DNA from 4 places in the Bradyrhizobium sp. INPA03-11B genome. Region 2 is predicted to be linked to each of the others. Evidence: predicted binding sites of a transcription regulator. Region 2 holds the regulator's gene; each other region holds the start of a gene.
The links. The regulator LexA, encoded in region 2, represses DNA repair genes until DNA is damaged. The targets are predictions, from matches to a motif close to TGTTCNNNNTGTGTTCNG.

Region 1 (7,895 bases), on a different contig from region 2:
GAAGCCCACCCGGCGCAAGGCCGTTCGGCACCACGACCTGAGGCAGCGTGGTCGAGCTCTGCCGCGCAGCCGCGGCGCTACGGGCCGCAGCCTGCGCCGCCTGCAAGGCCTGGATCGCCTGAGAGGCTCGCGTGAGCGCGCCCTGGCTCTGCCTTGCGGCTTCGGTGGCCTGCTGGGCGGCTGCATTTGCCGCATCGCTGGCGATGGTCGGCGCCGACATCGTTCCGGCGTTGCTGCCGAACGGCCGAGCCGCCGCATCGCCGATGCCGGCCAGCGTCAATGCGAGCGCGCTGGTTCCAGCCAGCAATGCCCGCCTCCGTCCCTGCCCGACGAAAATCGAGCGCGAGGACGCCGTGACGGTCTTGCGGCGCGCATGGCTCTGAGCGGATTGGCGATGGGGCATTCCTGGTCCTCTCGGCGATATCGATTTTTCCGATCCACCGCGAAGACGGATGCCGTTCGTTGAATCTACCGGCCTGGTGCGAATATTTTTTGTGCGACAATCAGGTGAAAATTCGCACCGGGATTTCAGCCGACCAGCACGACACCACCTGGTAGCGACCGGGTCCGAATGCCCATCGCCTTCGATATGAAATCGACGACGTCGTCGATCCGATCGATGCGAAAATTCGCGACCACCTGGCGACGACCGAGCACCGTATCGAGCAGGATCACGCGGCCGGGCCGGTAGCGATTGACCTCGTCAATCACCTGCGCCAGCGGAGCGCGCCGGAACACCAGCAATCCACGCTGCCAGGCGACGACCGCGTCAGGGTCGATCGACGTGACGTCGCCTGCGCCCCGCGGATCATAGGCGACGTGCTGTCCGGCGCGGATCGTAATCTCTTTGTCCTGGCAGCTCACCGTCACCATGCCGGCAACGCAACTGACGCCGACCGAAGCACCGTCCTTGCGGATGTTGAACGATGCCTCGCGCGACGCGACGCGCCCGTTGCCGGCGATCATGACCAGCTCGCGATCCGCGCCGCCATGGGTGGACACCGCCGCCTCTCCGGTGATCAGCTCGACCCGGACGTCGCCGCTAGCGAGCGCTTGCTGGTCAAGGCTGGTGCGCGTGTTGAGCTCGATCGCGGCAAGCTTCTCGATCTCGATCTGCCGCCGCTCCCCCGTCCTGGTCCGGTAGTCGGCGGCGAGCTCTGCGACAGATGGCCACAGTTCGAGCGGCGGACGGAGCACCAGCGCACCTGCCGCCGATGCGGCGAGCGCCGCGCCACCGACCAGAAAGCCGCGCCGGGCAAGCTGCCGCCCCGAGCGGAGCGCCGACGGCGAACCGGCCCGGTCGCTCTCTGCCCTGCGGGCCGCATCGCCGAGAACGTTCCAGAACAGCGCGGCCTTGGCGAATTCTGCGGCATGGGCGGGGCTGCTGCTCCGCCATCGATCAAGCGCTTCCGCGTCGGCAGACGTGGCCTCGCCGCTGTTCAACCGGCGCAGCCAGTCGAGCGCTTCCGTTCGCAGCGCTGCCGGGTCTCGGTCTGGCGTCGTCATGGTTCAATCCGTCTCAAAACAATCCCTCATGTCCTAGACGGTCCCCGGCCGCCGGTTCCTCCCCCGGCATCGCTATTTTCCCAGATCTTGCTGAGATGCTCGAGCGCGATGGCCAACTCGCGATCGACCACCCGCACCGTGACACCCAGACGGGCGGCAATCATCTTGTATGGCAGGCCCTCCAGACGTGCGGCGACGAAAATCGCGCGCCGGCGCTCCGGCATCGCATTGATGGCGCCGGCAAGGGCGGCCAGCTCGAGGCGCGCCTCGGCAATGCGCGCCGGGTCGAGATCATCCTGCGCGCGCAGGTGAATGGCCTCGACGTCGGCGGCAGCCAGCCGCGATCGCTCTGATCGCCGGCGGTCGGCCGCGATATTGAGCGCGACGCGGTAGAGATAGGATCTTGGATTCTTGACCGCGGTTGCGGACGTACCGGCATCGGCACGCTGAAGCCGCAGCCACGCCTCATGGAGCACCTCGGTCGCGAAATCGAACGAGCCGAAGCGTCGGCCAAGCCGTTCCTTCAAGCCGTGATAATCGTCGACCAGAAGCCGGCGCAGCGCCAGGAACAGCTCGCTCATCTGCGGGCCTCGCGCCCGCGGCCGGACGGACGTGGCTCCGGACAGTATCCCGTCGTGCTGCCCTCGGGCGTCACCAGCAAGGTGATCGGCTGGGGCAGATCGCCGGGCGGCGGTACGCCGACCGAAAGCTCGCGAAAGCCCGCCAGCAGCGCGGCATCACGACGGCCATCGCCTGACGATGTCAAGAGTTGGGCGCGATCCGTCGTGCCGGACGGTCCGATCCACACCTGCGCCAGCACGCGATAGGATCCGGGCGCCGTATCCCGGTCATGGCAAAGCATTCTGCGGAGTGCGCCCTGCAGCGCGGCCGAATATTCATTGAAGCGGCGCACCGACGGCGACATCTCGCTCGCCTCGGACCGGGCTCCGTCCGGCACGAGCGTAAAACCCTGTTCCCCGATCATGCGCGCCGCAAGTCCGGTACCTGCGAGCAATTGCCGGAGCGCCGCCTCGGACGTGAAGCTTCCCTTCAGCCGGTTCGCGCGACGTCCGTCCGTGAGACCGGGATCGAACAGCAGTTGAACCCGGGTGATCATGCCATATGTGCTGAGCGCAGCCTCAAGCGGCTGGGCCGGAATATCGAACGCGATGACCTGTTCCGCCGCTGATGCCGGCGGTTGAACGGCGCCGGCGACCGCCGCCACCTCGATCACGATCAGCATCACCCAGGAACGCAGCGCCCGCCCCGCGTGCGGGAAACGCAAAACCATCGCCATCTTCGCGGGATCCAAGATCGGGATTCGGCCCGCTAGGTAACGTTCGCATATGACAGTGAGACGACAGCGCAGGATCCAGCCCGTATAGCGGGCTATGCGCGGCGGCTATGGCGACCCCCGTCGCGTCGCGCCCTCTTCAATCCGGCATCCATCTGATGGAGACCGGATCTGCGGGCCGCGTGGTGGTGTAGGTCACCAGATCGTATCCTCGCTCGACGACGAGATCGGCGACTTCGACGAAGCCTTCGCCATTCTCTTCCTTCGAGCTATGCAGCGTGACATCGCTCAGGGGGACATCCTGGTTCGTCAGGGACAGCCTGACCATCCCCTGATGGTCGCGAATTGGCCTGCAAATCGGAATCAGCCTCGCCTCAAAATTGGTCGGGTGATACGGCTTGAGACGCAGGTTCTTGTAGAAGGTTCGGTCTCCCTCGATCGACAGCACGCTCTTGCAGGCTGCTGAATTCACCATGAGGCCGCGGACCGATGCATCCGACCCGATGTGGATCGGATACGTCTCTCCGCGTTCCAGCCTGACACCGGAGAACGTTATCAGCCTCGACGAATATTCGAGCGGAGTGCTCGGGATTTGATCCCTGAGCGGGACGCGTTCGTAAGTCGTGAATGCAAACGTGCGTTTGCACTTTGCGCTCGCCGCGTTTCGTATCTTAGTCAAGAAATTGCCAAGGTGCGTGGCTATCACCCCTGACAGGAACTCGGCCGGATGACTGCCGTCTGCGTATAGTTCCTTCGCGCCCACGTTGTTGGACTTGACGACGGCGGCAATGACGTCCCTGACGTCAAGGTAGTACCAGTCCTGCTTCTGGCAGACTGAAATGCAGGCGGAGATGATCGTCCTCGATGCGTTGATGTCGCTTACCGGTATGCAAACGAAAACCGGCTCGCAATTGGCGCGTTTGGCAGAATGCCCAATCCACTCAACCCACCTCACAACATCGTAGTAATCGATCGCATTGGCCGAAAGGAGCGAAAAATCGATGACGCACGTGTCGACAATGCAAAATTCCGAGCCTTTGAAGAAGTCGCCCTGGGCGAAGTAAGGGCCGAGCAAGGACGGAGATGCACCGATCCTTCCTGCTGATTTCACTTCAATTGTGTCATCAGCGTCCAGAAACTTCTGGAAAAAGCCCGCCTTCAAGATGCTGTTTGACTGTCCCAGGATCGAAATGCTCAGCGACATCGGATTGACTGCCTTCAGATGGAACCGCGCAATGACATCGACAACGCCTGATGGAACGCTCTGCCACACCGCGTCAACGACATCAATCGTCTATGCAGCGGCGACGTTAGCAATGGTCGCGACACTCTGTCTACCGTCGGTCGGACGAGCGCAGAGTGCGCGAGCTGCATGCGACAAGACCGATGCGCAATTCGCCGTGACACCGGCCATGCCGGACAATGCCGATGCTCTCCGCAAATATCAGCGAAATGTGTCAGGCTTAACCAGCGATGTTTCGACGGTCATGCTAGGCGACTCGCTGGTTGAGGCGTGGCCGAAGGAGTTGTCAGCCTCGCTCGGCGCCGGGCCGGTGGCCAACCTCGGCGTCGGACGCGACAGGATTCAGAACACGCTCTGGTTCATCGAACACGAGCGCGAGCGATTGCGTAAGATCAAGCCGAGGTCCGTCATCGTGCTGGTCGGGACCAACAACATCTACCTCGACAAGCCGTGCGGCGTGATGGAATCCTATCAAAAGCTGTTTGAAGAGATCAGGGCGCTTTGGCCGAACGGCAAGATCTACTCGATCCAGATCCTTCCGCGAGGCGAGCAAATGAAGGGTGCGGCCGAGAACATTGGATCGGTCAATTCCGAACTCAGCCGAAGAAGCCGGGAACTCGGAATCAGGACGATCGACGCCTCCAACATCGCATGCGGACGGACTACGCCGTGCGCCAATTACAAGAGCGATCTGCTGCACCTGACGCCATCCGGATACGAAGCTCTGACCAGGATCGCGAGGGACGGCATCGGTTCATCGTAGGCGTTCAGCGCGGCTGCGCGGTAACGAGCGCCAGCAAGCGCTGCGCCAGCGCTCTGCTGACAATGATCGCTTGCCGCCATTCGTGCGGCGGGTAGACGGGACCGCGAGCGATCCTCGCGCGCGGTCCCATCTCCTAGGTCAGCATCGAAATGATCGACTGCAGCTGATCGGATGCTGACGTCACGAGCCCGTCGAACGACGTCTGGCCGTGGGCGGCCGCCCGCAAGATGCATTCGGCAACCGCCGCCTTGAGACCGAACACGGATTGATCGGCCGGGACGCTTGCCATCACCGTCTCTAGCGCATCGCGCATCGTCTGGATCAGTTCGGCGCTGAACTTCATGGCTATCCTCCGCATGCGCAGGATAGACCGGGCGGGCCAGGCCACCACTCACAAGCCCGCGATTCCAAATTGCCTTTTCTTAATGCGATGACAGACCGGTGAACCGGCGCAGAGCTAGAGATCTTTCTCGGCCAGCTTGCGGAAATCGTCGGGCACCGAACGAACGACCTCCAGCGCCGCCGAACCGTATCCGATCGCATCCCAGCCAAACCGATCGCGGACCTTGTCGATGGCACGGTCCGCCGCCCAACGCGCCAGCCCAGCCGGGCTTCCGGCGCGAAGCGCCTCATCGGCCAGTCCAAGCGGAAGCTCGAGCGCGAGATCCCAATGCTCCTCGAGGTGCGACACCGAAATCGCCAGCAGCGAAATGAAGTTCTCGCTGGGGTGATCGGCTAGAGCTGCGCGCACCAGATTCTCGGCGAGCCGGGCGAGGATCGTCGTCGTGCAGATCGGCGCATCGAGCGTCATCGAGCGCGTCACCGATTTCAGGTCGGCGAAACGAACGCGCACCGTCACGGTTCGTCCGGGCCGGGATTTCGCCCGCAGCCGCGTGGCGACGCGATCGGCGAGATGAAGCAGCGTCGGCCGAATGACCTGCTCGATCGCGGGCTTTCGGCCAAGCGCCGATTGTGCGCCTGCCGAGCGCGCGCGCCGATGCGGCTTGAGTTGTCGCGGATCGCGATTCCAGGACAGCGCAGCAAGCTTCTCGCCCGCCGCGGGACCGAGCAACCGTGTCAGCGAGCGCTCCGACAATTTGGCGAGTTGACCGATCGTCGAGACGCCGATCGCGTCCAGCCGTGTCCGGGTGACCGGTCCCACGCCCCACATCAATTCAACCGGCAATTCATGAAGGAAGCCGAGCTCGGCGTCGGGATCGACGACGACAAGTCCATCGGGCTTGGCAACCTGCGAGGCGATCTTCGCGAGGTGCTTGGTGCGGGCGACGCCGACCGAGATCGCAAGGCCGAGCTCGGTGCGCACGCGCCGCCGGATCGCGGCGGCAATTTCGGCGGGCGCTCCGAACAGATGAGTGCAGCCGGCAACGTCGGCAAACGCCTCGTCGATCGAGATGCGCTCGACCAGCGGCGTGAAGTCGCCGATCACCTTGATGGCCGCGTCGCCCAGCCGTTGGTAATCGCTGAAATGGCCGCCGACGAAGATGAGCTGCGGGCAGAGCCGGCGAGCTTCCCGTCCCGACATGCCACCGTGCACCCCGAAGGCCTTGGCCTCATAGGACGCTGCAAGCACAACGCCGCCCCCGACGGCGACCGGCTTGCCTTGCAGCGACGGCTCGAGCAGCTGCTCGACCGACGCGTAAAACGCATCCAGGTCCGCGTGAAGGATGGTGGCTGCGGCTGCCATCTCGGCCCGTTCATCCCTGACCTGAGCAAGACCGCCCGTCCTTGGACGCTACGACGGCCAAAAGAACAAATCAAGAACATCCTCAAGCCCGGTCGCCCCGGAATTGTTACAGGCGCACGCGCCGCGAGCGATGCCGTCTTCGTCAGCGCGCGTTCGCGTGCGCTCCGCGTCGACGCACATCTCGGCTCGCGCGATATCGAAGCGAGAGTGGTGTGGTTGAGCGACCGCGAGGCTGTTGGCAGATCGCTCGGCATCCACGATGGCACGCTTGGCCGACGACGCGCGCGACGACGCACGGCTCTCGCATCTCCGCTGCGCTGGTGCGCGCGGGCCGGCATGCTTTGACGGACGGGCTTTTTCGGGTAGACATCCTGAATGACCGACCACTCTCATCAGGTGGACTTCCAGGCTGCGGCCTACCTATACAAATGGCCTTCTCTCGGCAATTCCAGGCGAGAGGATCGCGCGCCGTATATGATCGTCAACGGAACGCTCGACCAATGCATTCGGGACTTCATGGGCAAGCCCGAGAAGACCCGACATCTCTATGAGATCCGGACCAAATCGCAGCCTCCCCTCGTTCCCGATGTGCTGTCGCCCGAGCACGTGATCGAGCTCTCCAGGCTTCGGGAATTTCTCTGAGCTGCGCCGGTGGAGTTTGATTCCGGCGGTCGCGTTCGCCGGCGGACTTATCCATCCGTCGTGCGCCTGAAGGCGGATTGTTTGCCCGTGGGGGAGCCGCTACAGTTGCCTGGCTCTCCGACTGACGGGCATCCACGACGGCATGTTTGATCTGCTTCGACCTCCGCTGAGGTTCGCACGTCGCCCGCGCGGGAGAGCAACGGCTGCACGACCGCTTGATGGGACATCGAGGGGCGCCACATGAGATTCAACCTGGCGATCCTGAGCGTGCTGGCCGCAAGACCCGAGCAGCGGATTCCGCTCGAAGAGGTCAGCCGCGAAGTCAAGCGCATGATCGCCGCGGGCGATGCGGCCACGAAGCTGAAGCGATCGTCCGAACTTGGCGACGCCGACGTGTTCCAATCCGGATGGGCCTCGATCAATGAGACCGGGCTGCAGATCACGGAGACCGGCCTCGCGCTGTGGCGCTCGCTCGAAGCGTCCCGCGCCGAACAGGAACTCGCCGAGCAGGAGACCGGCGAACCGCAGGCGGAGCGATTGGAGATTGCTGCGGCCGACACGCGCGATGCGATCGGCGATGCCGTGGTCGAGCGGCCCGACGATATTGCTCGCCAATTGCCGCGCCTGATGGAAGAGCTTGCCGATCGCGCGACCGCGAACGCAAGCCGCTCAACGGCAGCACCCGACCTGCCCGCACGCGCTCCGATCGTCCCCGAGCCGGCATTTGGCTCGATTCATCCGA
Region 2 (7,895 bases):
CGGCTCAAGGTGATCGGCGAAGTCGCCGCCGGCCGGCCGTTCGAGCGGACGGTCGGTGCCGGCGAGGCGGTGCGGATCTTTACCGGCGGCGTGATCCCCAACGGCGCCGACGCCGTCATCATCCAGGAGGACACCAGGGTCGACGGCGACCACATCGCGATATCAGAGGCGGCAGCCGCCGGACGGCACATCCGCGCCGCGGGCGTCGACTTCCGCGAGGGCGACGTGCTGCTCGCCGCCGGCAGCCGCCTCTCCGACCGCGCGCTGTCGCTGGCGGCGGCCATGAACTACCCGGAGCTCGCGGTCCGCCGCCGGCCGAAGGTCGCGGTGCTGGCAACCGGCGATGAGCTGGTGATGCCGGGATCAAAGCCCGGCGCCGGACAGATCGTCTATTCCAACGGTTACGCACTGCGGGCGCTGGCGCGGGCCGAAGGCGCCGAGACCGTCGACCTCGGGATCGCCGCCGACACCGTGGAGGCGACCACGGCCGGCATCCGCCGGGCGCGCGAGAGCGGTGCCGACATCCTGATCACCACCGGCGGCGCCTCGGTCGGCGACCACGATCTCGTCAAGAAGTCGCTGGAGGCCGAGGGCGTCCAGATGGCGTTCTGGCGCATCGCGATGCGGCCCGGCAAGCCGATGATGCACGGCCGGCTAGGGCCGATGCGGGTGATCGGCCTGCCCGGCAATCCGGTGTCGTCCTATGTCTGCGCCTTCCTGTTCCTGGTGCCGTTGATTCGCGCGTTGAGCGGCCGAAAAACGATTCATCATCGCCGCGCGAGCGCCCTGCTCGGCCGCGACCTCGCCGCCAACGATCAGCGCGAGGACTATCTGCGCGCGCGCCTGGACGAGCGCGAAGACGGCACGCTGATCGCAACGCCTGTCATGCAGCAGGACTCGTCGCTGCTCGGGAATCTCGCTGCGGCACGGGCACTTCTCGTGCGTCCGCCGTTTGCGCCGGCGGCTGTCAAAGGCACCGAATGCGAGATCCTGACGCTGCCTGAGTGAGGCTTTCGCGGCCCGCTCATTGTGCGTTGCCGAGCGCGTTCACCTGAAATTAAGTGGTTGCAGAACACATATCGAACATATAGTGTCCGTTCATGATTTGTTTCGAGTGCTGGTGTCTACAAACGGGAGGCCGCCAGGGAGCGCTTGCAACAAGCACAATGCTCCTGAGGTCAGGCCCGGCCTGCAGGCCCCACTGAAGAGTCTCGGAATCGAACGACGCTATCAACCGGGGGAATACTCGAGATGCTCACGCGCAAACAGTACGAACTTCTGCGTTTCATCAATGAACGTCTGAAAGAGGCCGGCGTGCCGCCCTCCTTCGACGAGATGAAGGATGCGCTCGACCTGCGCTCGAAGTCCGGTATCCACCGCCTGATCACTGCGCTGGAGGAGCGCGGCTTCATCCGCCGCCTACCCAACCGCGCCCGCGCCATCGAAGTCATCAAGCTGCCCGAGCTCGCGGCCGGCGGCGGCAACGGCCGCCGCGGCTTCACGCCGAGCGTCATCGAAGGCACCCTCGGCAAGCGCACCAGCACGCCCCCGGTCGCCGAGGACGACGGCAACCGTCCGGTCGCCGTCCCCGTGATGGGCCGGATCGCCGCCGGTACGCCGATCGAGGCGCTGCAGACCCGCAGCCACACCATCAGCGTGCCGCCCGACATGCTCGGCGCCGGCGAGCATTATGCGCTGGAAGTGCGCGGCGACTCGATGGTCGATGCCGGCATCCTCGACGGCGACATGGCGCTGATCCAGCGCAACGACGTCGCCAACACCGGCGACATCGTGGTGGCGCTGATCGACGAGGAGGAAGCCACCCTGAAGCGCTTCCGCCGCCGCGGCGCGTCGATCGCGCTGGAGCCGGCCAACACCGCCTATGAAGTGCGCATCCTGCCGCCGAACCGGGTCCGCATCCAGGGCAAGCTGATCGGCCTCTATCGCAAGTACTGAGTTGCAAATACTTGCAGCGGCGAGGAACGAGCAACACGTCGGATCGTTCCTTGGAAGATAGCGCAGCATGCGGCCAGCCCGATGCGCTCCGATACCTCTCACGCAGCGTCGCGTGTTTGTGATTGAGGCGGTCTCAGGCCAGTCGTAGAATAGCCCAGAAACGAGCAGACACTCGTTCGCTATCGTCCACTCTGGTAGAGGCCCTATGCCTCAAGGAGAGGCACGGGTCGCTACCTCGAAATGAGGAGCCAACCGATGTGTGACTATAGTCTGCACGCCGTGGCATCGCGCCCCGCCATTGTCGGAGAGACGCTGATCACGACGACCTTCCGCGGCACGTCGACCCGCGGCTTTGCTTCGGAGAACGATCCCACTGTCGCGGTCTGCATGCTGCCAGGCACCGAGCTCGCTTTCGCCGAGAACGTTCGCTACGACAGCCGCTGGATCTGGACCAAGACGATGAACTTCCGCGTCGGCGTGTTCAACGAAGTCGAGCCCGACGTGCCCGACCGCCATCACGACGCGGTCGAATTCCCCGACGGAAGCCATGTGCTGGTGACCCAGCTCGTCGAGGGGCAGCGCGTCAGCGTGCTGCAACTGCCGGCGCTGCATCCGCCGGTCGAGCAGAAGCCGAAGGTTGTGGAGCGGCGGCCCTCTGCATTCGCGTCGCTGTTTTTGGGTTGAGCGCATCGTCGCCGCGGAATGAACCGTTCGGCGGCGGATGACCTAAGCGATTTCGAGCGACCCCGGACGTCGGGTTCCGGGGCGCATCTGGAGATTTGCGTCGGCGGACGGCTTGGCGCATCATCGTGCACGGAGGACGTGCGCGGTGGTCGATAAGGTCACATGGCAAAAAGCTGGACGCGTCACAGAACCGGGCCGCTACATGTTCCGGTTCGGCTGGCTGACGGTCACGGCCGACGACCTGAAGGTCTGGGAACGGTTTCCCGAGGCGGTCTTCACTCTCGTCAAGAAGCCCGACGGCGGCCCCGACTCCGACGAATACCATCTCGGCCTGTTTGAGCTGCCCTCCGGCACCTCGCTCGATCCCGGCTAATCCTCGCCTTACTAATCCTCGCCTTGCAGATCGACCTCGGACGGCGTCGCGTCGACGGCGGGCCGCGGCGCGGCGGTGGGCGCGCGCAGCGTGGTCTCGCTCTCGCCATAGCCGGGAACCGCCGGCGACCACGGCCGGTCGATCCCGCCCGGCTTGACCGCATCGATGGCGTAGCCGTCCCGGTTCCGCCGCAGCATCAGCGCGCCGTGGCGCCGCAGCCGCTCGGCGTCGATCACGGAGGCGGCGCAGTCCCGCGGCGGTGGCGGCCGCGCGGTCACGATCAGCGCCGCGCGCTCGCAATCGTCCGCCAGCGCCTCCGGCCGGGTCGCCAGCGCGACGAAGGCGCCACCGGGCCCTTGCGTCACGCAGCCGCTCGGATCGCAGGAGACCCCCTCGCCGAGCGACGCATCCGCGGCCGTTCGGGCATCAGCATCGGCCGCCAGCCATTCCTTCACGAGAAAGGCATCCTTGGCGCTGTGCATCAGATGCAGCCGGCCGTCGCCGCCACGCACCGCGACATTGCGGCCATCGGCGGAGACCAGAACGTCCGGCTGCGGCACCCGCACCGCCCAGACCGAGGCCACCACGAGCAACGAGGCCCCCGACCAGCGCAGCGGCGAACGCAACAATCCGAGCAGGATCAGACCGGCACTCGCCAGGATCATCGGCCCGACACCGAACGCCGCCATCCGGCCGACCGCGCCGGGCAGCGCCGCGACCCATTGCGTCACCAGGATCATCCAGTCGATGCCGAACCCCATGATCGCCCAGAACACGCCGTCGAAGCCGAACGGCATGGCGAGGAGCCCGAGCAGGCCCGCCGGCATCACCACGGCCGACACCACGGGCATGGCCGCAAGGTTCGCGAGCAGCCCGTAGGGCGTCACGCGATGGAAGTGGAACGCGGCGTACGGGGTCGTCGCGAGCCCTGCGACCAGCGAGGCCAGCGTCAGCATCGTGAGCTCGCGCCCGCCCCACAGCGCGACCCGCGCGGTCGCCGAATGGTCCGGCGATGCCAGAAGGTTCGGCAGCCCGATCTGCACCAGCGCCACCAGCCCGAGCGTCGCGGCGAACGACATCTGGAAGCTCGGATGCACCAGCGCCTCCGGCGCGATCGCGAGCACGATCAGCGCGGCCACTGCCAGCGTGCGGAAAGTGATCGCGCGGCGGTCGACGATCACGGCGATCAGCACCACGGCCGTCATGAAGAACGACCGCTGGGTCGCGACCTCGGCTCCCGACAGCAAGAGATAGAACGCCGCGGCGACCAGCGCGGCCGCCGCGGCCCATTTCTTGATCGGGTGCCCCGCCGTCAGCGCCGGAAACAGCGCAAGCAGCGCGCGGATCGTGAAGAACACGACGCCTGCGACGACAGCCATGTGGTAGCCGGAGATCGACAGCACGTGGCCGAGCCCCGAGATGAACATCGCATCGTTGACCGGCGTCGTGATCGCATCGCGCCGGCCGGTGAGCAGCGCGGTTGCGATCGCGCGCTGGTCGCCGTCGAGCGTGGTGCGGATGCGTGCGTCGATCGCGTCGCGCAGCCACTGCATGAAGGCGGCATAGCGCAGCGCGAGGCCACCGGCCGCCGGCGGCTCCCTGGTCTTGACCGCACCCATCACGAAGCCGGAGGCGCCGATGCCCTGGAAATACAGGTCGCGGCCGAAATCATAGGAGCCCGGACGCTGCGGCCCGAGCGGCGGCATCAGCCGCGCCTTCAATTCGACGAAGCTGCCGACTTCGGGCGCGGTGCCCTTCTTCACCGAGAGCCTGACACGCTCCAACTTCGTGTTGTCGCGCGGGCTCTCCATCGAGACCACGCGCAGCACGAAGCGATCGGTCTTCTCTCTGATGTCGCGCGTCTCGACAAAGCCGGTCAGCGCTACCGAGAACATCGGCCGCGCCAGCACGCCGTGAGCGATCCGCGCCGTCTTCCATGTCGCCATGGCAAAGCCCGCAGCAACGGCAGCCAGCATCACGATGGCAGGAAACACGCTGCGCCGCCGGAGCAGCAGCGCCAGCAGGCAGAGCACGATCGCGACAGTGGCGGCGACCGACAGCACCGGCTCGTGCTCGGCCGCAAAATAGAATGCGATGCCGGTGCCGAACGCGACCGGCACCCACGGCAACAGCCGACCGGCGCCCGCCTCCGCGCGCGCCCACTGCCGCAGCGTCTCGACGAAGGGCCGCCAGATGCTGGCAGGTGTCGGCAGATAGCCGCCGGCAGGAACGGCGGCACGCGGCGGCCACGTCCCCGCGTAGCCGCGTTTGCCGCCCGGCGTCGTGCCCTGCTCCGCCATTCCACTTGTGATCCCTGCCGGGCGGCAAGGCTACCGGAAGCAGTGACCTCACCGCTAGCGGAACGGATGCAGAATACGGACCGGCAAGGCGGGATACGAGGACCGACCTGCGCCGCGCGGCTCCCCGCACGGGCCATAGCTCCTGCCCGCGTCAGACCGATCGAGCCGAAAGTCGCATTAGGTACCAATCCGGTTGGGATTAGACTGCCCTGACGCCTGCATTCCCGGACAGACAGGGATGAGGCGGTAACGGCTCGCGGCACTGAAGGCCGCTGGAGCTCTTCTCAGGTGGTCCAAAACTCCCCTGAGACCAGGCGTTGCGGACGAACTCGCAAATCTCGCCTGCAACGCCGCGCACCACGCGCACTCCGCGAGCGGATTGATCGCTGAAAAAACGCGAGGAGTAGCGTCTGCATTTGATAGGAGCAGCACATGGCAATTCAAGTACCTAGCGATTTTCGTCGCGTGATTGTCGCTGCGTCAGTGGGAAACATCATTGAATGGTACGACTTCTATATTTTTGGCAGCCTTGCCGCCGTTCTATCGGTCAAGTTCTTTGAGCAATCCCACCCCGTCGCAGCCCTGCTGAGCACAATCGCACTGTTCACTGCGGGTTTCCTGATCCGTCCGCTGGGGGCCTTCCTGTTCGGATGGATGGGCGATCGGGTCGGCCGCAAATATACATTCCTCATTACGTTGAGCGGAATGGGCCTGGGAACGGGAGCGATCGGACTGATTCCAACCTATCAGTCGATCGGCCTGACGGCCGCATTCATTCTGTTCGGTTTGCGGATGATCCAGGGTCTGTGCCTCGGCGGCGAATATGGCGGCGCGATCACCTATGTCGCCGAGCATGTTCCGGACGACAGCCGCGGCTACTACACGGGCTGGCTACAAACCTCGCCGACACTCGGGATCGTGGTGTCGCTGGCCGTGATCGTTCTGACCCGGACCTGGGCCGGCAATCAGGCCTTCGACGAATGGGCGTGGCGCATTCCGTTCCTGCTCTCGTTCCTGCTGGTGGCCATCGCCATCTACATCCGCCTCCAGCTGCAGGAGACGCCGATTTTCCAGGAGATCAAGGCACGCGGGCAGATGACCAGGAATCCGTGGAAGGAAGCCTTCCTCAGCGCCAACATCAAGTACATCGGCATCGCCATCGTCGTCCTGATCGGACAGGGCGTGGTCTGGTACAGCGGTCAATTCTGGGCACTGTACTTCCTGCAGCAAGTCTCCAAGGTCGATCCGCTTACCTCGGCCTACATCGTGGGAGCCGCACTGCTGATCGCAACGCCGAGCCTGATCTTCTTTGGCTGGCTGTCGGATCAGATCGGCCGCAAATCCGTCATCCTCGGAGGAATGCTGCTTGCCGCGATCACCTACTATCCGCTGTATCTGTGGCTCGGTACGGTCACGCAGCCAGGACACATCAACTATCCGGCCGCCATCTTCATCATCTTCATCCTCGTCTGCTATGTCGGGATGGTGTACGGGCCCGTCGGCGCGTTCCTGGCGGAATTCTTCCCAGGAAGGATCAGGTACACCTCAGTCTCGGTGCCGTATCATATCGGCAACGGCTGGGGCGGAGGCTTGGTGCCGTTCATCACATCGGCCGCTTTCGCGGCCACCGGCAGCATCGGCTACGCGCTGATCTACCCGATTGTCGTTCCGGCGGTGTGTTTCGTGATTGCCCTGCTCGTCATGCCTGAGACACGCAAGACCAGAATTTGGGAGCAGATCGAGGCGAGAGCCGCATCGTAAGTGACCTTGCTGCGGGGCGACTGCGGCAGGAGTCATGGCGGTCTTCCAGCACGTGCGGGACGATGATTCTGAATCGTCCCGCACTCGCCGTCCCTTGCGTGATTTCTGTGCAGAACTTGCGTCCGCGTGACATCGACGCGGCCTGGAGAGGATCCTGCTCCATGCAACCAAACCCCTGCGGCCGCCAGTGATAGGCGGTCAGACCAACGCTTCCGTCGGCTTCCTCTCAGCCAGCCCGGTGATGCCACCGATCGTGCCACCAGGTGGTGAAATCACGATCCGTCGTCAGCTCCCAGCAAGCGAGCACGATCACCACGATGCCGGCGAGCACGCTGCCCGTCGTGGCCGATCCGTGTTCGTAGCTGAACGTCCAGGGTGCCAGCACCAGAGCCAACCCCATCAGCATCTCGCCCCATTCCTCCAGATAGGACGGAATGATGAATGCCTCCAAGGCAAACAGCACGACGCCCAATCCGAGTGCGATGGAGATCCAGAGAGCTGCCCCGGAGAAGCCCAGTGCAAACGGCGACGCGACCAGCCAAACGCCCACCAACAGGCTGGCAGCATCCTGCCAGTGTTGAATGCGCATAATCCTCACCTCCCTCTCTCCAAGGATATGGTGCGGCGGGGACAAAAAACACCTGTCCGACCTGCGATGCGTTGCCGCTGTGCCAGGTTCCAGCGCGCGCCTAGATCAGCGGTGTCTGCGACGAGAGGTGGTGACAGACGATCTTCCAGTCGCCGTCCTCGCGCGCGATCACCCAGGTGATCTTGACGACGAGCGCGGGCGCATCGCCGTCAAGGAAGAAGGACGCAATGCC
Region 3 (7,895 bases), on a different contig from region 2:
TGGCGCAAAGAAGGCCTCAAAGCCTTCGCGAGCTAGCGATATATTTAGCTTCGATAGCGCAGCTGTGCGATCAGGATCGCTAGCCGTCGCATCGGCGACATCCATCAACGTTGCGATCACCCGGCAGAAACTATGCGGCGGGGTTTGTGCATCTTGATGCGGATCATTAAGGAGCGCTTCTAAAATTCCCGAAACCCAAGCGGCCCGCGTTGAGCCGTCGTGAGCAAAGTCTGTGTCCGCGTCACGGAAAAATCGAGTGAGATAGCTGCTACTACGGTAGACGAAGGGAACGTTCTCACCATTGCCGCAAATCATCTCGGCAATTTCATCGAGGGTGCGTTGCCTCCACTTCATTCAGAACTCATCTTCCCGTTGGCTTTGCCACGGTCAAGTCACTCCGCCGCCTCGCTCGCCGAGCTCTTCCTTGGCTTGCTATTCGCCTTCTTCAGCACCGGGGCCAGGAACTTGCCGGTGTAGCTCCTCGGCGCCTTGACGATGTCTTCCGGCGGGCCCCAGGCGACGATCTCGCCGCCGCCGTCGCCGCCTTCGGGGCCGAGGTCGATGACCCAGTCGGCGGTCTTGATGACTTCGAGATTGTGCTCGATCACCACGACCGTGTTGCCCTGGGCGACCAGTTCGTGCAGCACCTCCAGGAGCTTTGCGACGTCGTGGAAGTGCAGGCCGGTGGTCGGCTCGTCCAGGATGTACAGGGTGCGGCCGGTGGCGCGCTTGGACAGCTCTTTTGCCAGCTTGACGCGCTGGGCTTCGCCGCCGGACAGCGTGGTGGCCTGCTGGCCGACATGGATGTAATCCAGGCCGACGCGGTGCAGGGTCTGGAAGGTCTCGCGCACGCGCGGCACCGCCTTGAAGAACTCGGCGGCTTCCTCGACCGTCATATCGAGCACGTCGGCGATGCTCTTGCCCTTGAACAGCACCTCCAGCGTCTCGCGGTTGTAGCGCTTGCCCTTGCAGGTGTCGCAGGTGACGTAGACGTCGGGCAGGAAGTGCATCTCGATCTTGATGACGCCGTCGCCCTGGCAGGCCTCGCAGCGGCCGCCCTTGACGTTGAAGGAGAAGCGCCCGGGCTCGTAGCCGCGCGCCTTCGCCTCGGGCAGGCCGGCGAACCATTCGCGGATCGGCGTGAAGGCGCCGGTATAGGTCGCGGGGTTGGAGCGCGGGGTGCGGCCGATCGGCGACTGGTCGATGTCGATGATCTTGTCGATGTGCTCGAGGCCCTCGATGCGGTCGTGCGGCGCTGCGCCCTCGCTGGCGTTGTTCAGCTTGCGCGCGATCGATTTGTAGAGCGTGTCGATCAGCAAGGTCGACTTGCCGCCGCCGGAGACTCCCGTCACGCAGGTGAACAGGCCGAGCGGGATCTCGGCCGAGACGTTTTTCAGATTGTTGCCACGGGCGTTGACGACCTTGATGGTGCGCCGGTGGTTCGGCGGCCGCCGGTCGGGAATCGGGACCGAAAGTTCGCCGGTGAGGTACTTGCCGGTCAGCGATTTCGGGTTGCGCATGATCTGGTCGGGCGTGCCTTCGGCGACGATGTGGCCGCCATGCATGCCGGCGCCGGGGCCGATATCGAGAACGTAATCGGCGAGGCGGATGGCGTCCTCGTCATGCTCGACCACGACCACGGTATTGCCGAGGTCGCGCAGTCGCTTCAGCGTATCGAGCAGCCGGGCATTGTCGCGCTGGTGCAGGCCGATCGAGGGCTCGTCCAGCACGTAGAGCACGCCGGTCAGTCCCGAGCCGATCTGCGAGGCCAGGCGGATGCGCTGGCTCTCGCCGCCGGACAGCGTGCCGGATGAGCGCGACAGCGTCAGGTAGTTGAGGCCGACGTCGAGCAGGAAGGTCAGGCGCTCGCGGATCTCCTTGAGGATGCGCGTTGCGATCTCGTTCTGCTGCGCGTTCAGTGCCTCCGGCACCGTCTCGAACCATTCGCCGGCGCGCTTCACCGAGAGCTCGGAGATCTCGCCGATATGCTTGCCGCCGATCTTGACGCACAGCGCCTCGGGCTTCAGCCGGTGGCCGTGGCAGCCCGCGCAGGGCACGTCGGAGAAATACTTGCCGAGCTCCTCGCGCGCCCACTCGCTCTCGGTCTCGCGGTAGCGGCGGTTGATGTTGGTGATGACGCCCTCGAACGGCTTCTTGGTGTCGTAGGAGCGGACGCCGTCCTCGTAGGAGAACTTGATCTCGTCGTCGCCGGAGCCGTGCAGCAGCGCGGCCTGCACCTTCTTGGTCAGGTCCTTCCACTTGGTGTCGAGCGTGAACTTGTAGTGCTTGCCGAGCGCGGTCAGGGTCTGGATGTAGTAGGGCGAGGACGACTTCGCCCAGGGCGCGATCGCGCCCTTGCGCAGGGTCAGCTCCTTGTCGGGGATGACCAGGTCCTCGTCGATATGCTGCTCGACGCCGAGGCCGCCGCAGGCCGGGCAGGCACCATAGGGGTTGTTGAACGAGAACAGGCGCGGCTCGATCTCGGGGATCGTGAAGCCGGACACCGGACAGGCGAACTTCTCCGAGAACAGGATGCGCTCGGGGCCGCTCTTGTCGTGGATCTTCGCGGTTTTCTTCTTGTCCTCTTTCTTCTCGTCCTGCGCGGCCGCGGCGGGCGCGTCGGCATACTCGATCACCGCAAGACCCTCGGCGAGCTTCAGCGCGGTCTCGAAACTTTCGGCGAGGCGCTGGGCGAGATCGGGACGCACCACGATGCGGTCGACCACGACGTCGATGTCGTGCGGAAACTTCTTGTCGAGCGCCGGCGCCTCGGCGAGCTCGTAGAAGGTGCCGTCGATCTTGACGCGCTGAAAACCCTTCTTGAGGTACTCGGCGAGCTCCTTCTTGTATTCGCCCTTGCGGCCGCGCACGACCGGCGCCAGCAGATAGAGGCGGGTGCCTTCCGGCAGCGCCAGCACGCGGTCGACCATCTGCGAGACGATCTGGCTCTCGATCGGCAGGCCCGTGGCGGGCGAATAGGGCACGCCGACGCGCGCCCACAACAGGCGCATGTAGTCGTAGATCTCGGTGACGGTGCCGACGGTGGAGCGCGGGTTCTTCGAGGTGGTCTTCTGCTCGATCGAGATCGCCGGCGACAGGCCGTCGATCTGGTCGACATCCGGCTTCTGCATCATCTCCAAAAATTGCCGCGCATAGGCCGACAGCGACTCGACGTAGCGGCGCTGGCCCTCGGCATAGATGGTGTCGAATGCGAGCGACGACTTGCCGGAGCCGGACAGGCCGGTGAACACCACGAGCTTGTCGCGCGGAATCTCGACGTCGATGTTCTTCAGATTGTGTTCGCGCGCGCCGCGGATCGTGATGGCGCGCGATGAGGAGCCGGCGTTCTGTTGGCGCTTCGCCTTGAGCACTTCATCCATTGCGACGGTTCCGGGCGCATGCTTGGGCGCCTTTTTTGGGCGCGCATCGCCGGTGATGCCGGGAGCTTGCGCCGATGGGGGTGTGAGGACTGGAACGTAGGAAGAACGGCCGACAATTTCCAGTGCTGAATAGCGTCCATCAACGGATAGTTTGCCTGATGGCAGCAGCCGTCAGCAGGGCAGGTTCCAGATTTCTGTTTTGACGCGTTTTCCTGGCGCGAACCGGGATCCATCCCGGATCAAAGTCCGGGACAGACTTCGCTCGAAAACGCTTTGACGCAAAAAGGCCGGCGCGAGGCCGGCCTTTCCGTGCGATCTGCTCGCAGATCGGCTCAGTATTTGGCTCAGTACTTGGCGACGATCGGGCCGCCGAAATGATAGTTCACGCCGAACTGGACGCTGTGCAGGTTGATGTCGGCCGACGGAACGCCGAAATAGGTCTCGCCGCCGAGGCTGCGATACAGGTACTCGCCCTTGATCGACCACTGCGGCGCGATGAACGCTTCGATGCCGGCGCCGACGGTCCAGCCGGAGTGGAAGTTGCTCTGCGATGCGCTCACGCCGCCCGCGCTGAGGGTCAGCTTGTTGTCGACCCAGGCGTAGCCGCCGGTGCCGTAGAACAGCACCTTGTCGACCGCGAAGCCGATGCGGCCGCGCGCGGTGCCGAGCGCGTCGATCTTGCTCGTCGCGGTGATGCCGAACGCGGTGGCGGAAGCGTTGACGTCAGCCCAGCCGCCGTCGGCCTCGATGCCGTACACGATGTTGCCGGCCTGCCAGTTGTAGCCGACGGTGCCGCCCGCGAAGCCGCCTTCCATCTTCGGATTGCCGGAATCCTCGCTGGCGTAGCCGCCGAAGCCACCGATGTAGAAGCCGGTCCAGTTGTAGATCGCGGCCGGCGGCGGAGCCTTGACGTAGGGGCCGCGTGCGGCGAGATCGGCGGCCATTGCCGGTGCAATTGCGCTGAGGGCAAACAGGCCGGCCGAGGCCAGCAGAACATTCCTGATTTTCAAAGTCCAAATCCCGTTTTTCTTGCCCATTTTCTTGTTGTCCCCCTTCACGCATTTGAAGGGAGCGTCGCGGCAGTGTTGCGTGACGTACGCGTGCTTCTACAGAGAAATGCTGGAAGTTGTGTATCTGTGAAACCACAATGCACGGAAAACGGCCCGCGCTGGCGTGCCTGCGCAGCGAAACAGCCGGCGCGAGTCCGGCTCCGATATTTCGATGCGAGGCAGTGATGCGTGAGCTGAGGCCGCCTCAGTACTTCGCTGCGGATATGTATTCGAAGCCGAGTCCCAGCGCGTGTCGCTGGCCGAGGCAGGGGAAGGTACGAGCCCGGCATTGTAGCGACGCAGGATGTCGCCAACCGCGGCACCACCGCTCACGGCCGACCCCACAAACAAAAAGGCCGGCGCGAGGCCGGCCTTTGGTCTGGATCAAACCGGATCGCGCGATCAGTAGCGCGCAACCACCGGGCCACCCCATTTGTAGTTCACGCGGACGGTGACGACGTCGACGTCCTGGCGGTCGCGGATGCTGCTGAACAGCGCGCCGGTGGGGGTGGTGAGGTTGTAGGTCTTGTCCTGCATGAACAGGTGGTCGTACTCGACACCAGCGGTCCAGTTCGGCGCGAAGCCGACCTCGATGCCGGCACCGATGGTGCCGCCCCAGCGGGTGTCGCTGGCGCTGCCGGCGAGCACGCCGGTCGGCGTGAAGTAGGTGTTGAAGCGGTTGTCGGTCAGCGCCGCACCGCCCTTGGCGTAGAGCAGCACGTTGTTGACGGCGTAGCCGACCTGGCCGGTGAACAGGCCGAACGCGTCGATCTTCGACTGGTTGGTGAACAGGCCCGGGAACAGCGCGCTGTTGTTGCTGCCCTTCAGGTCAGCCCAGTCGCCCTGCGCTTCGAGGCCGAACACCCAGGCGCCAGCCTGCCAGCGATAGCCGATCTGACCGCCGGCGACGCCGCCGGTTGCGTCGTGGCAACCATCCGATCCGATGAACACGCCACCCGGGACCTGGTCCCAGCAATTGTGGCTCGAGCCCCAGCCGCCGTTGACGCCGATGTAGAAGCCGCTCCAGTCATAGACGGCGGCGATCATCGGCGGCGCCTTGGTGTAGGGGCGCGCCGCCAGGTCGGCGGCCGCAGCAGGCGCGGCGAACGCAATCAGGGCAACCGTACCGAGCAAAAACTTCTTCATCATCAATCTCCCAGCTCCCCGATCGGCTTCCAATTTGTCCCGAAGCCGACCTCAGACGCGAGCGCCCGCGTCATGGGTGGTAGCTATACGCTGATTCAACCGGAAGCGCCGTCTCCCAAAAGCCACACTTGCGGAAGAAGTAAGGCTGATACAAGCAGTTGATTTAGCTTGTGTTTTCAAAGGCTGATCAAGCCCGCGGCGGCCGGGATCGAAATCGGCTGCGGTTCCATCGCCATTCGCCGCTGCTACGGCTGGTTGTGGCGAACAAAACTGGAACATGATCGGCTGCGGTGCTATATCTCGATAATCGTGGATAACCGCGCACGGGCAAAGGCGGCGGGCCGGCGCCGGCGTATAGGGTCATCCACGACGCCTGCAAAGTAAGTGGCGAAGGTTGAGAGCGGCGGCCGATGTCCGGACGCCCGGTTTTTGAGTGGAGATGATGCGATGGCAGGAAGCGTGAACAAGGTGATCCTGGTTGGAAACCTCGGCAAGGATCCGGAAATCCGGCGGACGCAGGACGGCCGTCCGATCGCAAACCTGTCCATCGCGACCTCGGAGACCTGGCGCGACAAGGGCACCGGCGAGCGCAAGGAAAAGACCGAGTGGCACCGCGTCGTGATCTTCAACGAGGGCCTCTGCAAGGTCGCCGAGCAGTACCTCAAGAAGGGCGCCAAGGTGTACATCGAGGGTCAGTTGCAGACCCGCAAATGGACCGACCAGTCCGGCGTCGAGAAGTACTCGACCGAAGTCGTGCTGCAGGGCTTCAACTCCAACCTCACCATGCTCGACGGGCGCGGCGGTGGAGGCGGCAGCTTCTCCGATGACGGCGGCAGCGATTTCGGCTCGTCCGGTCCGGTCAGCTCGGCGCCGCGGCGCGCGGTGGCCGCCGGCGGCGGCAGCCGCAACAGCGACATGGACGACGATATCCCGTTCTGATCGAACGTTGCTTTCCGGCGCTCATGCCGTCGCTCCGTGAAGATCATTTCCCGGAGCGGCGTTGCGATGCGTGATGGCAATTTCCTCGTGTGAATTATGAGGATAACTCCATAGCCGCTTGCTGACTCACGAATCTCTGGAGGCGGCGAGGACGAGTTCCCCTGACTTTGACACAGGCCGATGTGAATGATATTTACATCGGCCTGCGGCGAGCGATGTTTGGCCGCCAGCTCAATTCAAGGGCCGCCACCATGAGCCTCGCGCCATTGCTCGACGCTGCGCCTGCGATCCCGCTCCATGCCTTCGCCGCGATGGCCGCCTTCGTGCTCGGCTCCATTCAGCTCGCCGCACCCAAGGGCACGCTGCCGCACCGGACGCTGGGCTGGATCTGGGTGATCCTGATGCTGGTCGTCGCCGGGAGCTCGTTCTGGATCCATCAGATCCGCCTGGTCGGCCCGTGGAGCCCGATCCACCTGCTGTCGATCTTCTCGCTGGTCATGCTGGTGCTCGGCGTGATGGCGGCGCGGAGCCACAATGCCCGCAGCCACAAGTTCACGATGATCGGGATTTTCTTCGGCGCGCTGGTCATTGCCGGGCTGTTCACCTTCATGCCCGGGCGGATCATGCACGCCGTGATTTTCGGCCACTGATTGGGCGATTGAGGGCGTCGCGGGGCCGGTTCCATCGGGTCCCCACCGTCTTGCGATCGCAGTGCAAAGCAGGCCCGCGGGAAGCCCACAATGCGGCTGGTAAGTGTATGAAAAAACGAAGGGAAAAACGGCTTGCCGGAGCCGCTCAGGGGTGGTTTTCAGGCCCCCGATGGGCTATATGATTCCCCAGTAAAACTGACCGGATTTCCCCTTTGTCCGATAACGAAGATGACAAGCCCGGCGAGCCGCCGGCGCCCTCAGATATTCGTCCCGTTTCCATTCTCGACGAGATGAAGAAGTCCTACCTCGATTACGCGATGAGCGTGATCGTGTCGCGTGCGCTGCCCGATGCGCGCGACGGGCTCAAGCCGGTGCACCGGCGCATCCTGTATTCGATGCATGAGCAGGGGCACACGCCGGACAAGAAATACGTCAAATCCGCCCGCGTCGTCGGTGACGTGATCGGTAAATACCATCCGCATGGCGACCAGTCGATTTACGACGCGATGGTCCGCATGGCGCAGGATTTCTCGCTGCGCGTGCCGCTGATCGACGGCCAGGGCAATTTCGGCTCGATCGACGGCGATCCGCCGGCGGCCTACCGATATACCGAAGCGCGGCTGACCAAGGCGGCGCTCGCCGTTCTCGCCGACATCGACATGGAAACCGTCGATTTCCAGCCGAACTACGACAATTCCGAGCAGGAGCCGTCGGTCCTGCCGGCCCGGTTC
Region 4 (7,895 bases), on a different contig from region 2:
ATGATGATGTCACCGGGCTTCTGGTCGCTCTTGCAGGCGCCGAGCCATTTCGCCTCGATGGTCATCGTGGTGTCGCGGGAGCCGGCCGCGCCGCCCTCGGCGTGCGAGGTGCTCTTCACCGTGTAGGCGGAATTGAAGTCACCGACGATCTCGGCATGGCTCTGCATCGACATGCCGGCGACGCTGCACACGCTGTCGCTGACATAGCCGGTCGCGGTCTTCTGGATGTCCTGCTTGGAGCAGACTTCCTTGGCCATCGGCGAGGCCGCCGCGCTCATCTCCTTGTCGGTGGTCTCGTCGGTGCAGTGCTGCATGGTGATTTCCGGCATCGGACCGCCGGTACGCACCATCTTCATCTCCCACAGACCGGCCTTGCGGATCGGCAGGTCGACGGCGCTTGCGGCGCCGGTGGACAGCACAAGGCAAACGGCAGAGCCAAGCAAGGCAAGCTGTCGTGTCATGCGGCTAGCTCCCGGCTACGATCGGAGGATTTAAGGCGCGCTCAGTAGAGCGTGCGCAGTGGCCTCTCGGCGGCACCATACGGTACCCAGCGACAGGCGAAGGAGATGTAGCCGCCGGGGTAGCGCTGAACGGCCAGGAACTTGACCACCTTGCCGTAGGAGGCGCAGTGGTCGACGGCAAGCTGCCGGGCATCGGTCTGGGCCGCCAGCGAATAGGCGATGATACCGCCGGTATCGTTGCCCTTGAACGGCGGCACCGGTTGCAACCAATCGGCTTGCGCCGGCCCCACGGCGAGCATCCCGCTAACGGCAACCAGACACGCGGCCAATTTCGTTCGCATCGCAGACTCCATTTCGCTTGAGGCCCAACATAGAGTGCGCCGGCGACGGTGAAAAGAACGAGCCGGCAGCTAAAGGTGGACTTCTCGGCAGGTGTTGCCGCGCTGCACTTGACCTTGCCGGGGGTTCACGGCACCGTCGGCCGCATCGGATAATCGGGTGGATTCCCATGCGCAACCTGTTCAACTCCCGCAACAAACTCGGCCGCACGCTTGGCCTTGGCGCCGCACTCGTGGTCGGCACGCTGGCCTTCGGGGGCACGGCGCAGGCCGCCAATCCGTTTGAGCTGAATTTCTGGCTGTCAGGCCCGCGCTATGACGGCAATGTGGCGCCGTGCGAAAAGGCGCTGACGACCATCAGCGATCAATTCCACGAAAAGGAAGCCACCTTCTGGAATTCCCCGCTCGTGATCACCGGCTTCAGCCGGATTCACGAAACCGCATTCCGCCCCTGGCAGTCCGACAATATTCCGCGCCGCTACTGCTCGGGTGACGCCATGCTGAGCGACGGCAAGGTGCGCAAGGTGCACTATTCGATCATCGAGGACGGCGGCTTTTCCGGCTTCAACCAGGGCGTCGAATGGTGCGTCGCCGGGCTTGACCGCAACTGGGCCTATAATCCGTCCTGCAAGGCCGCGCGGCCCTGATCTCCGACCGGATTGGTAAAGCAGAAGCCGCCGCCATTCAGACGGCGGCTTTTTGTTCTTGAAATGTTCCGGTGGCCTGCTAGGCTCCGAACGGTCGCGTGAGGGGAGCGTTTGATGCCTCGGTTGGTCACAATTTCCCGATTTCTGATTTCGATTGCCTTTGTTCTGGCTGGAGCGGTGGGGGCTTCGGCCCAGGATCGCCGCCAGAATGCGCCGGGCGAGTTCGATTTCTACGTGCTGTCGCTGTCCTGGTCGCCGTCATTCTGCGAGGCGGCGAGCGAGCGGGGCAACAACGGCCGTGGCACGCAGGCGCAGTGCGGCGGACGGCCCTACTCCTTCGTGGTACACGGCCTGTGGCCGCAATATGAGCGCGGCTTTCCGGAATACTGCCAGCGCCCCTCGCCGCGGCTCGCGCGCAACATCATGACCTCGATGCTCGACCTGATGCCGGCGCCCGGACTGATCTACAACGAGTGGGACAAGCACGGCACCTGCTCCGGCCTCGGCGAGCGCGCCTATTTCGAAGCGATCCGCAAGGCCCGGGCCGCGGTGAAGATCCCCGAGGAATTCCTGCAATTGTCGGAGCCGAAGACGGTCGCGCCCGACGAACTCGAGACGGCATTCATCAAGGCCAATCCCGGGCTCAGCAACTCCGCGATCTCGGTGACCTGCGACAGCAAGCGGCTCAGCGAAGTGCGGATCTGCCTCAGCAAGGATCTGCAATTCCGGTCCTGCGAGGAAATCGATCGCCGCGCCTGCCGCCGCGATCAGGTGCTGATGCCGCCGGTTCGCGGCGGCTGAAGCCTGCTCCGCGTCATCGCCAGGCGGACGCGCGTCTTCGCGCGGAGCGTCCGGTCGTCGATGCCGTCACGAAACCGGCGAGATGAGGCCCAGCTGCCCGGGAGCCGGCTACGCCAAGGCTTCGCCGAGATCAGACGTTAACCCCGCCGAAGCTTTAGCGAAGGCCGGGACAGACCGGGCATGACGAAGTACAACATGCGCTCCCTCAGGAGCGCAGTGCGATAAGAGCATGAACTACCGCCACGCCTTTCATGCCGGCAACTTTGCCGACGTCATCAAGCACATCGTGCTGGTGCGCATGCTCACCTATCTGCAGGAGAAGCAGGCGCCCTTCCGCGTCATCGACACCCATGCCGGCGCCGGCCTCTATGATTTGATGTCGAGCGAAGCGCAGCGCGGCGGCGAATGGCTCACCGGCATCGCGCGATTGATGCAGGCGCGGCTCTCCGACAAGGCGTTGCCCTTGATCGGGCCCTATCTCGACATCGTCAGGGCATTCAATCCGAGAGGCGAATTGAAAACCTATCCGGGATCACCGCTGATCGCGCGAGCGCTGCTGCGTCCGCAAGATCGTCTGACGGCGTGCGAGCTCGAACCCGGCGCGCGCAAGCAGTTGATCGATGCATTGCGCCGCGACGCGCAGGCGCGCGTCGTCGATCTCGACGGCTGGATGGCGCTGCCCGCATTCGTGCCGCCGAACGAGCGGCGCGGCCTCGTGCTGATCGATCCGCCGTTCGAAGCGAAGGATGAGTTCGAGCGGCTGGCCAGCGCTTTTACGGAAGCGTATGCGAAGTGGCCGACCGGCGCGTACCTTTTGTGGTACCCCGTAAAATCCCGGAGGGCCACCGACGACCTCGCGCGCAGCGTGGCCATTGCAACAGCAAGCAGCCGGCCCGCCGGCAAATGCTTGCGCTTGGAATTCAGCGTGGCGCCGCAAGAAGCCGATGCAGGCCTCGTTTCCACCGGGCTTTTGATAGTGAATCCGCCGTGGACGCTGGCGAACGAGCTGAAGATCATCCTGCCCGAACTCGAGAAGCCGCTTGGTCAGGGCGGCGCGGCACGCTTCAGACTCGAGACGCCTAAACCTTGATCGGTAGCACCCACTGAAAAGTTCGATTTTGAGCATAGGCAATTTGCGCGGAACCGTATTATGCTCATCCTGTTACGACTGGCTTTACGTTCCGCTTCCGCGAATGGTTGCGGCGGAGTGACAAGGCCGAAATAAAATCCAGACAGACCGGCGGCGTGACGCCGGCCTGTTCAGGTGGCCAAGCTTCCGACAAGCGAATGTCGGTCAACCGCTGCGCGGCGTGCGCGTAGCGGTGGAGCAATACGGGGGAGGAGTTTCCCGATGGCCATGACTGGGACAGTCAAGTTCTTCAACGGAGAGCGTGGCTACGGCTTCATCAAGCCTGATGATGGCGGCCGCGATGTGTTCGTTCACATCACAGCTGTCGAGCGTGCAGGATTGAAGGACCTGACTGAAGGACAGCGCATTACGTTCGAGGTTGAACCGGACAAGAAGGGCAAGGGCCCGAAAGCCGTCAACCTGGTGGTTTCATGACGAGCCCTCGCGATGCGCGGCTCGTCCTGAACGGCGAATGAAGCGTTGCGTGTGAGTTGATTGCCGGGCGCGTGGCTCGCGCTCGCTGCATGACCACCTGCATGATGCGGACGCGACTGACGGTGCCGCATATCGGATGCGTGCGGCCGACCGGCTGGCTGCGCTGATGCCGCGGTGTTGACGCTGCCGCGTGCGATGTCGCCCTGATCTGCGCAAAGAAAACCCGGCCGCGCGAGGCGCGACCGGGAGTTGAGATCAGACGTTTTCTTGTTCTCAGAAGTGGTAGTTGATGCCGGCGCGAACCAGGCTGAAGCTGTAGCCGTTCGACGCACCGCCGGTGATCGTGAAGTTGCTGTTGGCGAGATCGACGTAGAGATATTCGATCTTGGCGCTCCAGTGCGGGGCGAAGCCCATTTCAGCGCCGGCGCCGACGGTGAAGCCCGCATTGGTGTGGCTCTCCGTCATGCCGAAGGTCTCGCCGCGCAGTTCGCCGAAGGCGAGACCGCCGGTCGCATAGAACAGCACGTTGTTGACCGCATAGCCGGCGCGGCCGCGCACCGTGCCGAACCACGGGTTGGAGAATTTCCACGGCGCGAACCGATCGTCGGCCGTGGTGCCCTGGATATCGGCCTCGAAACCGAACACCCAAGGTGAGCCGTTCTGGAAATTGTAACCGGCCTGCACGCCGCCGACGAAACCGGACGGCTTGGTCGGGTTGTTCTCGACCGAGCCCCAGCCATAGCCGACATTGCCGCCGAGATACGGGCCTGCCCAGCTATAGGCATTGAGCGGCTGATAGACGGTGTAGGGCGAGCCGTAGTTGAGGTCAGCCGACGCCGCCGAGGTCGTCCAGCCTGCGACGATCAGTGCCAGCGCACGCGCAACCAACCGGGTCATAGCCACTCTCCACCACGCAACTGCCGCAGCCCGCTGGCCCAAGGCCGGCGTGGTTACGGAATTCCACTTTTTTCGCTAAGGTTTATCGAGAGTTTTAAGTTAAAGGGCTGTTAAGCCCGGTTACCGGCCCGCTCATCAGTCTTAACAATGTGTTACCCGCCGGCCGCGGCTCCGGCGCAGGGTCGGTAACTTGCTGCGATCGGGACTGTTTTCCGGTGCCGCCGACGCTGGCGAGCGGTCTCCCAAGCGCTTAGTTTACGGCCCATGGTTCACGATTCTCCCGAGCGCCCGGCGCCGGCCCCCAAAGCCGTCTCCAAGCCGCGGCGCGGTTCAAAGTCCGACCTGCCACAGGACGACCTGACGCTCGACACAACCGATGTCGATCCCGAGACCTCCGCCGCCGAGGAGGAGGAGAACGCGCGCCTGCCCGAGGCTGCCGAGGACACCACAGAGACGGTCGCCGAGGGGACACTCTCGGTCGGGCACGCCGCGATCGAGAACGCGGTCCGGCTCGCCCCGACCTCGCCCGGCGTCTACCGCATGCTCAATGCCGCCAACGACGTGCTCTATGTCGGCAAGGCGAAGAACATCAAAAAGCGGCTGTCGTCCTATGCGCGCGCCAACGCGCCGCTGCCGGCGCGCATCCTGCGCATGATCGCGGCGACCACGCATGTCGAGATCGTCTCGACCATGACCGAGACCGAGGCGCTGCTGCTCGAAGCGAATCTGATCAAGCAGCTCCGCCCGCGCTTCAATGTGCAGCTGCGCGACGACAAGTCGTTTCCCTATATTCTCATCTCGGGCGACCATTGGGCGCCGCAGATCCTCAAGCATCGCGGCGCGCAGTCGCGGCCCGGACGCTATTTCGGCCCGTTCGCCAACGCAGGCGCGGTCAACCGCACCATCACGGCGCTGCAGCGCGCGTTCCTGATCCGCTCCTGCACCGACGGCTTCTTCGAAAGCCGCAGCCGGCCCTGCCTGCTCTATCAGATCAAGCGATGTGCGGGCCCCTGCACGCGCGAGATCGACTTCCCCGGCTATAGCGAGCTGGTGCGCGAGGCGACCGAATTCCTCTCCGGCCGCAGCCACGCGGTGAAGGAATTGCTTGCGGCCGAGATGGAGAAGGCCTCCGGCGAGCTCGAATTCGAGACCGCAGCGCTGTACCGCGACCGTCTTGCGGCGCTGTCGGCGATCCAGTCGCAGCAGGGCATCAATCCGCGCACGGTCGAAGAAGCCGACGTGTTCGCGATCCATCAGGAAGGCGGCTATTCCTGCGTCGAGGTGTTCTTCTTCCGCACCGGCCAGAACTGGGGCAACCGCGCCTATTTCCCGAAGGCCGAGAAGAGCTTTACGCCGGAAGAGGTGCTGTCCTCCTTCCTCGCGCAATTCTACGACGACAAGCCGCCGCCGAAGCTGATCCTGCTGTCGCACGAGATCGAGGAAAGCGCGCTGCTCGCCGACGCGCTGACGGTCAAGGCCGGATCCAAGGTCGAGGTCTCCGTGCCGAAGCGCGGCGAGAAGAAGGAACTGATCGGCCACGCGCTTACCAATGCGCGCGAGGCGCTCGGCCGCAAGCTTGCCGATACCGCAACCCAAAGCCGGCTGCTGGAAGGCATGGTCACGACGCTCGGCCTGCCGCACACGCTGAGGCGCATCGAGGTCTACGACAACAGCCACATTCAGGGCACCAACGCGGTCGGCGCGATGATCGTGGCGGGACCCGACGGGTTCATGAAGAACCAGTACCGCAAGTTCAACATCAAGTCTGAAGGGCTGACGCCCGGCGACGATTACGGGATGATGCGCGAGGTGCTGGAGCGCCGCTTCAAGCGGCTGCTGAAGCCGCCGGAGGGCGAGGCGGCCAAGGCCGACGAAAAGGCTGACGACGAGTCGTTCCCGCAATGGCCCGACCTCGTCATCATCGACGGCGGCCGCGGGCAGCTCAACGCGGTCAGCGAGATTTTCGCGAATCTCGGGCTGACCAGGGTCTCGCTGATGGCGGTCGCCAAGGGGCCGGACCGCGATGCCGGGCGCGAGACCCTGTTCATGCCGGACCGCGAGGCCATCAAGCTGGAGCCGCGCGACCCGGTGCTGTATTTCATCCAGCGGCTACGCGACGAGGCCCACCGCTTCGTGATCGGCTCGCACCGCAAGCTGCGCAAGAAGGACATCCGGGAGGCCGGCCTGCAGGAGATCCCCGGCATCGGCCCGTCGCGCAAACGTGCCTTGCTGCACCACTTCGGAACGCTCAAGGAGATCGAGCGGGCCTCGATCGCCGACCTCGGCAAGGTTCCCGGCGTCAGCGCCGAGAGCGCCCGCAAGATTTTCGAGTTTTTTCACGCCCAGCCGGGTTAAACCAAAGGCTATTCATCAGGGCGTCGCCTGCGACAGGGCATCTAGGGCATGATGCGGAAAAGTGTCAGGCAACGTTCCGAAAAGATCATGCTTAAACAACGAGCTAAGGCGCCATGACTATTCAGCGTAATCTCGTCGCGCTTTGGCGCCCGCACGGTTGACCTTCTCGCTTCAGCGGTATTGGTAGAACGGATGAACATCGCCACGACCCGGGGACAGACCAAGACCATGTCCCTCCCGAATATCCTGACCTACGCCCGGATCGCCGCCATTCCGGTGGTGATCGGCTGCGTCTACTGGCAGTCGATCCTGGACGGCCCGTTGTGGCTGCGCTGGGTGGCGCTTGCCGTGTTCATTGCGGCGGGGATCACCGACTATCTCGACGGCTATTACGCCCGGATGTGGGACCAGCAGTCCGCCTTCGGCCGGATGCTCGATCCGATCGCCGACAAGCTGCTGGTCGCCTCCAGCCTCTTGATGCTGGCCGCCGACAATTCGATCCACGGCTGGACGCTGTGGGCTGCGATCGTGATCCTGTGCCGCGAGATCCTGGTCTCGGGCCTGCGCGAATATCTCGCGGGGCTCAGGGTCAGCGTACCCGTCACCAAGCTTGCGAAATGGAAGACGACGATCCAGCTCGTGGCGATCGGCTTTTTGATCGCCGGCGAAGCGGGCGAACAGGTCTTCCCGGCCACCACCCTGATCGGCATCGTGCTGCTCTGGATGTCAGCGATCTTCACGATCTACACCGGCTGGGATTACTTCCGTGCCGGCATCCATCACCTCATCAAGGAGGATGAGGGATGAAGCTGAAATATTTCGCCTGGGTGCG

Region 1: dinB (DNA polymerase IV) is a predicted target of LexA. The motif match lies at 6,573-6,590, and genes of this name have one in related genera.
Region 3: QMZ05_RS11140 (single-stranded DNA-binding protein) is a predicted target of LexA. The motif match lies at 5,836-5,853, and genes of this name have one in related genera.
Region 4: QMZ05_RS19005 (ribonuclease T2) is a predicted target of LexA. The motif match lies at 1,500-1,517, and genes of this name have one in related genera.

The regions. Positions count from the first base shown of each region.
Region 1 is NZ_JASGSR010000074.1:28,253-36,147, reverse strand. It holds partial or broken gene QMZ05_RS26875 (filamentous hemagglutinin N-terminal domain-containing protein) at 1-403, opposite strand, end outside; gene QMZ05_RS26870 (FecR domain-containing protein) at 529-1,506, opposite strand; gene QMZ05_RS26865 (RNA polymerase sigma factor) at 1,533-2,087, opposite strand; gene QMZ05_RS26860 (secretin and TonB N-terminal domain-containing protein) at 2,084-2,797, opposite strand; gene QMZ05_RS26855 (hypothetical protein) at 2,940-4,004, opposite strand; gene QMZ05_RS26850 (GDSL-type esterase/lipase family protein) at 3,991-4,806, shown strand; gene QMZ05_RS26845 (hypothetical protein) at 4,940-5,149, opposite strand; gene dinB (DNA polymerase IV) at 5,264-6,511, opposite strand; gene QMZ05_RS26835 (hypothetical protein) at 6,887-7,153, shown strand; gene QMZ05_RS26830 (hypothetical protein) at 7,394-7,895, shown strand, end outside.
Region 2 is NZ_JASGSR010000022.1:82,298-90,192, reverse strand. It holds gene glp (gephyrin-like molybdotransferase Glp) at 1-1,008, shown strand, start outside; gene lexA (transcriptional repressor LexA) at 1,252-1,956, shown strand; gene QMZ05_RS11940 (hypothetical protein) at 2,212-2,640, shown strand; gene QMZ05_RS11935 (hypothetical protein) at 2,786-3,013, shown strand; gene QMZ05_RS11930 (ComEC/Rec2 family competence protein) at 3,025-5,313, opposite strand; gene QMZ05_RS11925 (MFS transporter) at 5,746-7,074, shown strand; gene QMZ05_RS11920 (SPW repeat protein) at 7,301-7,663, opposite strand; gene QMZ05_RS11915 (nuclear transport factor 2 family protein) at 7,764-7,895, opposite strand, start outside.
Region 3 is NZ_JASGSR010000020.1:82,898-90,792, forward strand. It holds gene QMZ05_RS11120 (hypothetical protein) at 1-354, opposite strand, end outside; gene uvrA (excinuclease ABC subunit UvrA) at 393-3,380, opposite strand; gene QMZ05_RS11130 (outer membrane beta-barrel protein) at 3,725-4,384, opposite strand; gene QMZ05_RS11135 (outer membrane beta-barrel protein) at 4,832-5,575, opposite strand; gene QMZ05_RS11140 (single-stranded DNA-binding protein) at 6,023-6,514, shown strand; gene QMZ05_RS11145 (DUF2306 domain-containing protein) at 6,766-7,164, shown strand; gene gyrA (DNA gyrase subunit A) at 7,377-7,895, shown strand, end outside.
Region 4 is NZ_JASGSR010000041.1:26,237-34,131, reverse strand. It holds gene QMZ05_RS19020 (DUF3617 family protein) at 1-461, opposite strand, end outside; gene QMZ05_RS19015 (hypothetical protein) at 503-802, opposite strand; gene QMZ05_RS19010 (hypothetical protein) at 970-1,446, shown strand; gene QMZ05_RS19005 (ribonuclease T2) at 1,561-2,247, shown strand; gene rlmJ (23S rRNA (adenine(2030)-N(6))-methyltransferase RlmJ) at 2,477-3,337, shown strand; gene QMZ05_RS18995 (cold-shock protein) at 3,599-3,811, shown strand; gene QMZ05_RS18990 (outer membrane protein) at 4,085-4,708, opposite strand; gene uvrC (excinuclease ABC subunit UvrC) at 4,973-7,063, shown strand; gene pgsA (CDP-diacylglycerol--glycerol-3-phosphate 3-phosphatidyltransferase) at 7,256-7,870, shown strand; gene moaD (molybdopterin converting factor subunit 1) at 7,867-7,895, shown strand, end outside.